Regions from separate parts of the Serratia sp. LSHTC3 genome, predicted to be linked through region 1. Evidence: riboswitches for the same ligand, from Rfam matches in the RefSeq annotation. Region 1 holds a riboswitch; each other region holds the start of a gene.
The links. Region 1 has a riboswitch for thiamine pyrophosphate ahead of AC2CGI_RS03430 (TenA family protein). Riboswitches for the same ligand answer to the same signal wherever they lie in the genome.

Region 1 (3,267 bases):
CCACAGGCGCGCCACGGCGGCGGCCAGCGCGGTGACGAACAGCTTGCTGTCCGAATAGGAGCCGGCTGCGCCGCCAAGCCAGTCCACGCCGTTCAGTTCCGCCACGCCGTCAAAGTGCATGCTGCTGCTCAGGTAGACGATGCGATCGGGGCGTTCGATCAGGGCCGTCAGCAGATAGGGCGCCATCACGTTCACCGGCATCACCTGCGGCCCGGTGAACATGCCGGCGTTGTGGATCACCGCATTCGGGCGGCCAAGACGATTCACCTGCTCGGCGACCTGCCGGATCTGCTGCACCTCGGACAGATCGCCAATCACCGCCTGCGCGCCCTGATCCAGCAGATCGCGCACCGCCTCCAGACGGCCGGGGGCGCGCGCATGCAGGATCACCTGATGCCCTTCCTCCAACAGCGTTTGCGCGGCGGCGCGGCCCAGCCCGTCGACCGAACCGGTAATGAAAATGCGTGACATGCCACTCCTCCGTTTAGCGCCAGCCGAGCGCCGGCGCGACATGGGTTAAAATCGATTCGATAACGTGGGCGTTATAATCCACGCCCAGCTGGTTAGGCACGGTCAGCAGCAGCGTATCCGCTTCGGCGATGGCCTCGTCCTGCGCCAGCTGCTCGATCAGCGCGTCCGGCTCGGCGGCATAGCTGCGGCCGAAGATCGCCCGGGTCTGCGCGTCGATATATCCCAGCTGATCGCCCTCTTTGCCGCTGCCACCGAAGTAATTGCGATCCCGCTGATCCACCAGCGCAAAGATGCTGCGGCTCACGGAAACCCGCGGCTCGCGCGCATGGCCGGCCTCTTGCCAGGCGGCGCGATAGGCGCGGATCTGCTTGGCCTGCTGGATATGGAAGGGTTCGCCGGTCTCGTCATTCTTGAGCGTCGAGCTTTGCAGGTTCATGCCCAGCTTCGCCGCCCAGACGGCGGTGGCGTTCGAACCGGCGCCCCACCAGATGCGATCGCGCAGCCCGGCGGAAAACGGCTCCGGCCGCAACAGCCCGGGCGGATTGGGGAACATCGGCTGCGGATTGGGTTCAGCGAACCCTTCGCCGCGCAGCGCTTCCAGAAAGACTTCGGTATGGCGGCGGGCCATGTCAGCGTCGGTTTCGCCCTCGGCCGGGGCGTAACCGAAATAGCGCCAGCCGTCGATCACCTGCTCCGGCGAGCCGCGGCTGATGCCGAGCTGCAGCCGCCCGCCGGCGATCAGATCCGCCGCGCCGGCGTCCTCCACCATGTACAGCGGATTTTCATAGCGCATGTCGATCACGCCAGTGCCGATCTCGATACGTTGGGTTTTGGCGCCGATGGCGGCCAACAGCGGGAACGGCGATCCCAGCTGGCGCGCGAAGTGGTGCACGCGAAAATAGGCGCCGTCCGCGCCCAGATCTTCGGCGGCAACCGCCAGATCGATGGACTGCAGCAGCGCATCCGCTGCGGAACGGGTGCCGGACTGGGCGGAAGGCGTCCAGTGGCCAAACGAGAGAAAACCAATCTTTTTCATCGGGCATCGTCCTCAAAGGCAAAATCATCGGCCTACAGTGACAAAAACCGCGCGCCTTGCGCCAGCAAAATCGCCCCCGATCGCACTAAACGAACCGATTGCCGCCGCGCCGCCCGGCGATTGTAATCAAAAAACAAATGTCGTATAACAGGCAGCTCCGAGGGGTGTCCTGTTACGGGCTGAGATGGCGCAAGCCGAACCCTTTGAACCTGATCTGGGTCATGCCAGCGAAGGGACGGTTAGGCAACAACGCAATCACCCGTTGCCTGTTCATACCTCAGCGTGCCCGGATCTCCACTGACTCAAGGAGGTCCCATGTCCATCACCACCCTGTTCGAAAGCGGTCTTTACGGCCGGCTGCGCCACCATGCCGGCAGCCACTGGCAGGACTACGTCGATCACCCGTTTCTGCAGCAGCTGGCCGCCGGCACCTTGCCTGAACGCGCTTTTCGCCGTTACCTGACCCAGGACTATCTGTTCCTGCTGCACTTCGCCCGCGCCTACGCGCTGCTGGTCAGCAAGCTGCGCACCCTGCCGGAGATGCGCGCCGCCACCGCCTCGCTCAACGGCATCGTCGCCGAGCTGCCGCTGCACGTGGCCTACTGCGCCGAATGGGGGCTAAGCGAAGCGCAGATCGCCGCCCAGCCGGAAGCGGCGGAGACCATGAACTACACCCGCTACGTGCTGGATATCGGCCATGCCGGCGACGCCCTCGATCTGTTGGCCGGTCTGCTGCCCTGCGTGGCCGGCTATGCCGAAATCGGCCTGCGGCTGCTGTACGATCCCGCCACCCAGATGGAGGGCAATCCTTACGCCTCCTGGATCCGCAACTACGGCGACGAGGGCTATCTGGCCGGCGTACGCGCCGCCATCGAACTGCTGGAAACCGTTGGTCGGCAGCGCGGCGCACAGGATCGCTTCACCGAGCTGGCGCAGATTTTCACCACCGCCACCCAACTGGAGTCGGCATTTTGGCAGATGGGGCTGAACGCCTCATGACCTCTCCGCTTCTCCCGCCCGGTATCCAGGTGCGGGATCTCAGCCTGCGTTTCGGTCAGCACATCGTCTTCGACCGGCTGAGCTTCGACATCGCCGGCGGCAGCTTCGTCGCCCTGCTCGGCGCCAGCGGCGCCGGCAAAACCAGCCTGCTGAAGATCATCGCCGGCCTGGCGCAGGCCAGCTCTGGTTCGGTGACCGGCAGCGACGGCCTGCCGATCGCCGGGCGCATCGCCTACATGGGGCAAAAAGATCTGCTTTACCCGTGGCTGACCATCGAAGAGAACGTCGCCCTCGGTTCGCGGCTGCGCGGCGAAACGCCGGATCGGGTTTGGGCGGCGCACCTGCTGGAGCGCGTGGGCCTGGCCGCGCATGGCCGCAGCCTGCCCGCCTCGCTGTCCGGCGGCATGCGCCAGCGCGCCGCCATCGCCCGCACGCTCTACGAACGCCAGCCGATCGTGCTGATGGACGAACCCTTTTCCGCGCTGGACGCCATTACCCGCGCCGAGATCCAGAGCCTGGCCGCCGAGCTGCTGGCGCAAAATACCGTGCTGTTGATCACCCACGATCCGATGGAAGCCTGCCGCCTGAGCCACCGGCTGCTGGTGCTGTCGCCCTGGCCGCTGGGCCTCGACGATACTCACCGCATCAGCGGGCTACCGCCGCGCGCGCCGGATGACGCCGACCTGCTGAAAAGCCAGGCCGAGCTGCTGCAGCAGCTGGTGAGGGCTGCACAATGAATAGTGCCCAAGAGCGTGGACTCA
Region 2 (3,267 bases), on a different contig from region 1:
ACAGCACCGGCTGGCGCAGTACGTTGAGGATAGCCTGGTTGGCGCCATCGGCGATCACCGCCAGCAGAGGCGGCAGCAGCAGCAACAGCGCGGCGGCGATCAGCAGAAAATCGCCGACGCGTCGCCACAGGCTGTCATCCGGATTGCGCCAGCGCTGGGCGTGGGTATGCCCCACCGGCAATGCCTGGCTCAGGCGCTGACTGATCAACACCAGCCCGAGACAACAGCCCAGCTGGATCAGCGCCAGCATGGCGGCACGCCCCAGATCGTAGTCGTAACTCAGCGCCTGGTAGATCGCCAGTTCGATGGTGGTGGCCTGTGGCCCGCCGCCCAGCGACAGCACGGTGGCGAAGCTGGCGAAGCACAGCATGAAGATCAGCGCGCCGCTCGGCAGGATTTGGCGGCGCAGCGCCGGCCATTCGACGAAGCGGAACTGCTGCCAGCCGCTCATACCCAGTTGAGCGGCCAGCTGGCGCTGCTCTACCGGAATGTTCTCCAGCGCCTGCAGCAACAGGCGGGTGGCCAGCGGCAGGTTAAAGAACAGGTGCGCCAGCAGAATGCCCTGCAGACCGTAGGGCGAGAAACCATACTCGACGCCCAGCCAGCCGCACAGCGTCGCCAGCCAGCCCTGGCGCCCATAGACGCTGAGCAGGCCGAATACCGCTACCAGCACCGGCAGCACCAGCGTCATGGCGCACAGCCGCAGCAACAACTGCCGGCCGGGGAAACGGCGGCGATAGAGCGCGCGCGCCAGCAGAATGGCGGGCAGCACCGAAATCAGCGCCGACAGCAGCGCCTGCAGGAAGGTGAAGCGCACCACGTGCCACAGGTAACTGTCCTGCCACAGGCTGCGCCAGTCGCTGTCCGGCGCGTGACGCCACAGCGAACCCAGCGCCAGCGCGGCGACGAGCAGGATCAGGCCGGCGGCCAGCAGCCCCGGCCAGAGCCAGCGGGGGATCAGCGGCTGACGGCGGTTTGCCATGCCCGGATCCAGCCGCCGCGTTGTGTGGCCACCTCTTCGGCGCTGTATTGCAGCGCGGTCTGCGGCACGTTCATCTGCTCAAAGCCGACGGGCAGCGGGGTGTTGATCACCGGGTACATCCAGTTGCCGGTCGGGATGGTGTTCTGGAATGCCGGCGTCACCATGAACCGCATGAAACGCTCGGCCAGCTCAGGCTGTTTGGCGGCTTTCAGCTTGCCCGCCACTTCCACCTGCAGGTAGTGGCCTTCGCTGAACGTGGCGGCGGCGTAAAGGTCTTTTTTCTCTTCGATCAGGTGGTAGGCGGGAGAGGTGGTATAGCTGAGCACCAGATCGCCTTCGCCTTTCAGGAACAGGCCGTAGGCTTCGCTCCAGCCTTTGGTGACGGTGACGGTCTTCTTCGCCAACTGCTGCCAGGCGGCCGGCGCCTTGTCGCCATACACTTTTTGCATCCACAGCAGCAGGCCGAGCCCCGGCGTGCTGGTGCGCGGATCTTCGTAGATCACTTTCCAGTTGCGGTCGCTGCTGACCAGCTCCTGCAGGCTTTTCGGCGGGTTCTTCAGTTTTTCTTTGTTGTAGACGAAGGCGAAGTACCCGTAGTCGTAAGGCACGAAGGTCGCGTCCTGCCAGCCGCCCGGCACCGTCAGCCTGGCGGTATCGACGCCGCTCGGCGCGAACAGGCCGGTTTGCTGCGCCGCCTGCAGCAGGTTGTTGTCCAGCCCCAGCACCACGTCGGCGGCGCTGTTCTTGCCCTCCATGCGCAGGCGGTTCAGCAACGAGACGCCGTCTTCCAGCGCCACGAACTTCAGTTCACAGTCGCATTCGGCCTCGAAGGCTTTTTTCACCGCCGGGCCAGGGCCCCAGTCGGCGGCGAAGGAATCGTAGGTGTAAACCGTCAGCGTCGGCTTGGCGAACGCCGGCGCGGCGCACAGCAGCAATAAGCAGGGCAGATATTTTTTGACCACGTTGCACTCCTGAAAAATAAGGGGGCAAGGGCATCTGAGGGGGCGAGGCGGCGTCGCCGGTTCGCTGGGCTCAAATCCCTCCGCCGGTATTGACCGGATCAGGTTCGACGGGTGTGCTCTCAGCGGAAAATCAGGCTTATTACGCGGCCCGGCTCTCCGCACCCCGTTGAGACGGCGCTATTGTAAAGATTAACCGACTTGGGCGAAAGGCGCTTATGTCTCCGGCGGGGCAAACCAGGCGGACTTGAAGTCGAACCAGCCGAGGGTGTTCATCCGCACGCCGCGCATGCTGCGCTGGCCGTGCAGCTGCAGCCAGTGGTGGAACAGCGGATGCAGCTGGTGGTTGCTGACCAGACGCTGGCAGAACTCCGCCAGCGGCAGACGGTTGGCGCGCCACAGCGCCGCGTCCTGCGCCAGATCTTCGTTCATGCAATGCTGCATCAGCGGCAGTTCGTACAGCGTGGCGAACAGCGAAAACTCCAGCGGCAGATAGAAGTTGGCGCTGCCAAGCCACAGATCGCTGCGCGCGTCGCCCTGGTGCCAGGTGGCGTAATCCACGCTTTGCACGATCAGGCGGATGCCGTGCTGCGCCAGCAGCGGCTCGATCGCCTGACGGATGGCGTGAAACTCCGAATGCTCATTGAAGTGGGTCATCGTCAGTTCGGTCAGCCCCGCCGGTTTGGGCTGCTGCGCCAGCGCGCGGTTGTGGTGCCAACGGGGCAGCAGGCCGTACGCCGGCGACCAGTAGCGTTGGTAGAGCGGCCCGGCGTGGCTCAGCAGCGAAATGGGATTGATCAATTCGCACAGCCAGCTGCGAATGGCGGGATCGGCGGCCAGCGGGGAGCGCCGGTCGAACAGCAGGAAATAGCAGCCCTCTTCCAGCCGGCTTTCCAGTTCGTTGTTGCCGGTTTCATCGCCCTGCAGCTGTACGCCGGAATGCACCAGTTCTTCGGAGAACTCCGGCAGCACCCAGATATTCACCTCGTCGATCAGCGCCCGGTAGCCAAAATAGTCGTCGAAGGCGTGGATCTTCATCTGGCTGGGGAGATTGCGCACTACGCGATAGGGGCCGGTGCCGATCGGATGGCGGGCGAAATCCGGCAGTTCGCGCCATTCGCGCGGCAGGATCATGGCGTGCACGCTGCCCAGCAGCCAGGGCAGCCAGTGGTCGGGGCTGCGCAGATGCACGTCAATCACGAATGGCGTCGGCGAGGTGACGCTCTCGATATGCGAGAACAGCGGTTGCGAGGTCAGACGCGAGAGAGAAGTAATGACGTCCGCCATCTCCAGCTCGCGGCCGTGATGAAAATGGATCGCCGGGCG
Region 3 (3,267 bases), 560 kb from region 1:
AGCGCTTGTTGCAGGTAGTCCTTGGCGGCGGCCACCGTGGCCGCCCAGTCGGCATGGCGCGGGCGCAGCGCCGCCAGCGCGGCCGAGAGCGTGCAGCCGGTGCCGTGGGTATGGCGGGTGGCGACGCGCGGCGCGGTAAAGCGCTGCTCGCCTTCGGCGGTAAACAGCCAGTCCGGGCTCTCGCTTTCGCTCAGGTGGCCGCCCTTCATCAGCACCGCCCGGCAGCCCATCGCCAGCAGCGCCCGCCCCTGCTCGCGCATCTGCGCTTCATCTTCCGCCGGCGCGCACGCCAGCAGCGCCGCCGCTTCCGGCAGGTTCGGCATAATGATCGACACCAGCGGCAACAGCTCGCGCCGGATAGACTCTACCGCCTCCGGCGCCAGTAACGGATCGCCGCTTTTCGCCAGCATCACGGTATCCAGCACCACAAATTCCGGCCGGTAATGGCGCAGACGTTCGGCCACCGCCTGTACGATGTCGGCATTGGCCAGCATGCCGATCTTGACGCTGTCGATGCGCACGTCGCTGAACACCGAGTCCAGCTGCGCGGCGACGAACGCCGGATCGATGTAATACACCGACTGCACGCCGCGGGTATTCTGCGCTACCAGCGCGGTGATCACCGAAGTGCCGTAGGCGCCGAGCGCCGAGAAGGCCTTTAAATCGGCCTGAATGCCGGCGCCGCCGCTGGGATCGGTGCCGGCGATGGTCAGCGCGTTAATACGTTTCATCACAGATCCTCCCCGCGCAGTTGATACAGGGCGTCGAGGAACGCCGGCGTAAAGCTGCCCGGCCCGGCGGCCTGCCTGGCCGCGAGGCCGCCGCAGTGTGACATCACCCGACAGGCGGTCGCCACGTTGTCCAGGCGATCGCCCGGCAGGGCGCAAAACGCCGCCGCCACCGCCGACAGCGCGCAGCCGGTGCCCACCACCCGCGTCATCAGCGGGGAGCCGCCTTCGATCGCCCAGTCGCGTTGGCCGTCGGTGACGTAATCCACCGCGCCGGTGACCGCCACCACCGCGCCGCTGCGCCGCGCCAGCTCACGCGCGGCGGGCAATGCCGCCAAGGAATCGTCGCCGCTGTCCACGCCGCGGCCGCTGGCCAGCAACCCGTTGAGCGCCATGATTTCCGAGGCGTTGCCGCGTATCGCCGCCGGTTGCTCGTCCAGCAGCTGTTTAGCGAAGGCGGTGCGGTAGGAGAGCGCGCCGACCGCCACCGGATCCAGCGTCCAGGGCTTGCCGGCCTGATTGGCGGCGGCCACCGCCGCCCGCATCGATTCGGCGCGCAGCGCGTTGAGGGTACCGACGTTGATCAGCAGGCCGTCGGCCAGCGCGCTGAACTGCGCCGCCTCTTGCGGCTCCACCACCATCGCCGGGGAGGCGCCGAGCGCCAGCAGCACGTTGGCAGTCAGCGATTGCACCACTTCGTTGGTCAGGCAGTGGATCAGCGGAGGCCGCTGTTGGAATTGGGTCAGGCAGGCCGCGGCGCGGGCGCCGGGTAGTGCATCAGGTCGAGCGATCATATTCCTCCCAACCGGCGTTCAAGAAGGCGGCGCCGGTTGAGCGGCCGTGACTTCCCTACGCTGGCATTATCCAGATCAGGTAATACGGGTATTTCTCAGCCTTCACGCGGAAGGGCACCCCGAGTCATGAAAATCAATAGGTTGTGATCAACATTGCGTTAATCCCTGCAGGGGATCATGCCAGCGGCGGCGCGGACAAACAAGCGATTAAATTGGCTCGCGCCTAAGCGATGCTTCCCTCTTTTCCCGCCAGATACAGGCTCAGCACGCCGGGCAGCTCCGCCAGGGTAAACGCCACGTTCTGCGGCGCCGTTTTGAAGATGTGGTGCAAGGTGCCGGCCACCAGGCTTTGCAACAGCCGGGTTTGCTGCAGGATCTCCGCTTCGGCGGTCTCGGGGCGGCGCAGCTGCAGCACTCGGGCGATCAGCGCCAGGAAGCTGGACTTTTCATCCGGCAGGTTCATTTCCCGCATCACCGGCAGGTAGTCGGCGTGCTCGCGCAGGTACTGCGCATAGGGAGAAAACAGTCGCTGGATCACCTCTTCAGCGGAGAGGCGCCTCCACTCGTCGTCGCTGGCCAACGCCATGTCGCGCACCAGCGCCTCGATCGATTCGGTGTGCCGATCCGCCAGCGCCTTGATCACCGCGTGGCGATCGGGGAAAAAGTGATACATCGAGCCGATGGAGGTTTTGGCGTGCTTGGCGAGCCGCTGCATGCTGAGCGCCGCCAGCCCGTCCTGCGCCACGATCGCCGCCGCCGAATCCAGAATGGTTTGTACGCGTTGCCGCCCTCTTTCCTGCTGCGGCTCCCGCCCGGTGATGTGTTCGTCGATTTGCATATTCGTTTCTGCCCGCTGTCATCAACGCATTATACCCATTTGCCGCCGCGAAGGCAGGGTGACACAAAAAACTAGATTAACTCCTCTAGTTTAGAGTAGAGTATTTATTCTAGTTTCTCCTTGCGCAAGCGTGAGGAAGACAAACAGTGACCTCACTCACTGAAAAAGAGTCATTCCATTCGGCCCGTCGACCAAGCCAATCGCCAGAGAACGCCCTATGCCCGACAAAAAACTGCTTATCACCTGCCTGACCGCGCTGCTGCTCACCGGGTGCTCACCGGCACCGTCCATGGTGGTGTTCGGCGCTTCGTTCCCCGACTGGCTGTTTTGCCTGTGCGGCGGCGTGGCGGGCATGGTGGCGATCCACCTGCTGCTGCGCACCCCGGAAAAACGCGCCTGGCTGGCGCCGCAGCTGCTGACGTATCCGGCGCTGACCGCGCTGATCGCCATGCTGACCTGGTTACTGGTTTTCCCCCACTGAGACTGACGCCATGACCCAACCACAAACCTCCAACAAGCGCAGACTGCTGGTGCTTACCCTCCTGGCGTTGACGCTCATCGTGGCCGCCGTCGTCGTCTGGCGGGTGGAAAACGCCCCCACTACCGACGATGCCTACGCCTATGCCGACACCATCGACGTAGTGCCGGAGGTGAACGGCCGCATCGTCGAGATGCCGATCCGCGACAACCAGGAAGTGCGGCAAGGCGATCTGCTGTTCCGCATCGATCCGCGCCCTTACCAGGACGCGCTGGCGGCCAGCGAAGCGCGCCTGATCACGCTGAATGAACAGATCAAACTGACGCAGCGTTCGGTCAACGCGCAGCAGTACAACGCCGAATCGATGAACGCCATCGTCAAACGCTCGCAGGCGCTGGTGGCGCAGGCGACCGACACCCTCAACCGCCG

Region 2: another riboswitch for thiamine pyrophosphate. It lies ahead of thiB (thiamine ABC transporter substrate binding subunit); the one in region 1 lies ahead of AC2CGI_RS03430 (TenA family protein).
Region 3: another riboswitch for thiamine pyrophosphate. It lies ahead of thiM (hydroxyethylthiazole kinase); the one in region 1 lies ahead of AC2CGI_RS03430 (TenA family protein).

Annotation. Positions count from the first base shown of each region.
Region 1 is NZ_JBXUNP010000001.1:718,252-721,518, reverse strand. Features, by position in the region: gene AC2CGI_RS03440 (SDR family NAD(P)-dependent oxidoreductase) at 1-471, opposite strand, end outside; gene AC2CGI_RS03435 (LLM class flavin-dependent oxidoreductase) at 485-1,507, opposite strand; TPP riboswitch at 1,658-1,760, shown strand; gene AC2CGI_RS03430 (TenA family protein) at 1,823-2,506, shown strand; gene AC2CGI_RS03425 (ABC transporter ATP-binding protein) at 2,503-3,243, shown strand; gene AC2CGI_RS03420 (ABC transporter permease) at 3,240-3,267, shown strand, end outside.
Region 2 is NZ_JBXUNP010000003.1:463,925-467,191, forward strand. Features, by position in the region: gene thiP (thiamine/thiamine pyrophosphate ABC transporter permease ThiP) at 1-982, opposite strand, end outside; gene thiB (thiamine ABC transporter substrate binding subunit) at 958-1,944, opposite strand; TPP riboswitch at 2,002-2,120, opposite strand; gene sgrR (HTH-type transcriptional regulator SgrR) at 2,158-3,267, opposite strand, start outside.
Region 3 is NZ_JBXUNP010000001.1:158,669-161,935, reverse strand. Features, by position in the region: gene thiD (bifunctional hydroxymethylpyrimidine kinase/phosphomethylpyrimidine kinase) at 1-731, opposite strand, end outside; gene thiM (hydroxyethylthiazole kinase) at 731-1,522, opposite strand; TPP riboswitch at 1,558-1,654, opposite strand; gene AC2CGI_RS00790 (TetR/AcrR family transcriptional regulator) at 1,746-2,360, opposite strand; gene AC2CGI_RS00785 (YtcA family lipoprotein) at 2,578-2,841, shown strand; gene mdtN (multidrug transporter subunit MdtN) at 2,852-3,267, shown strand, end outside.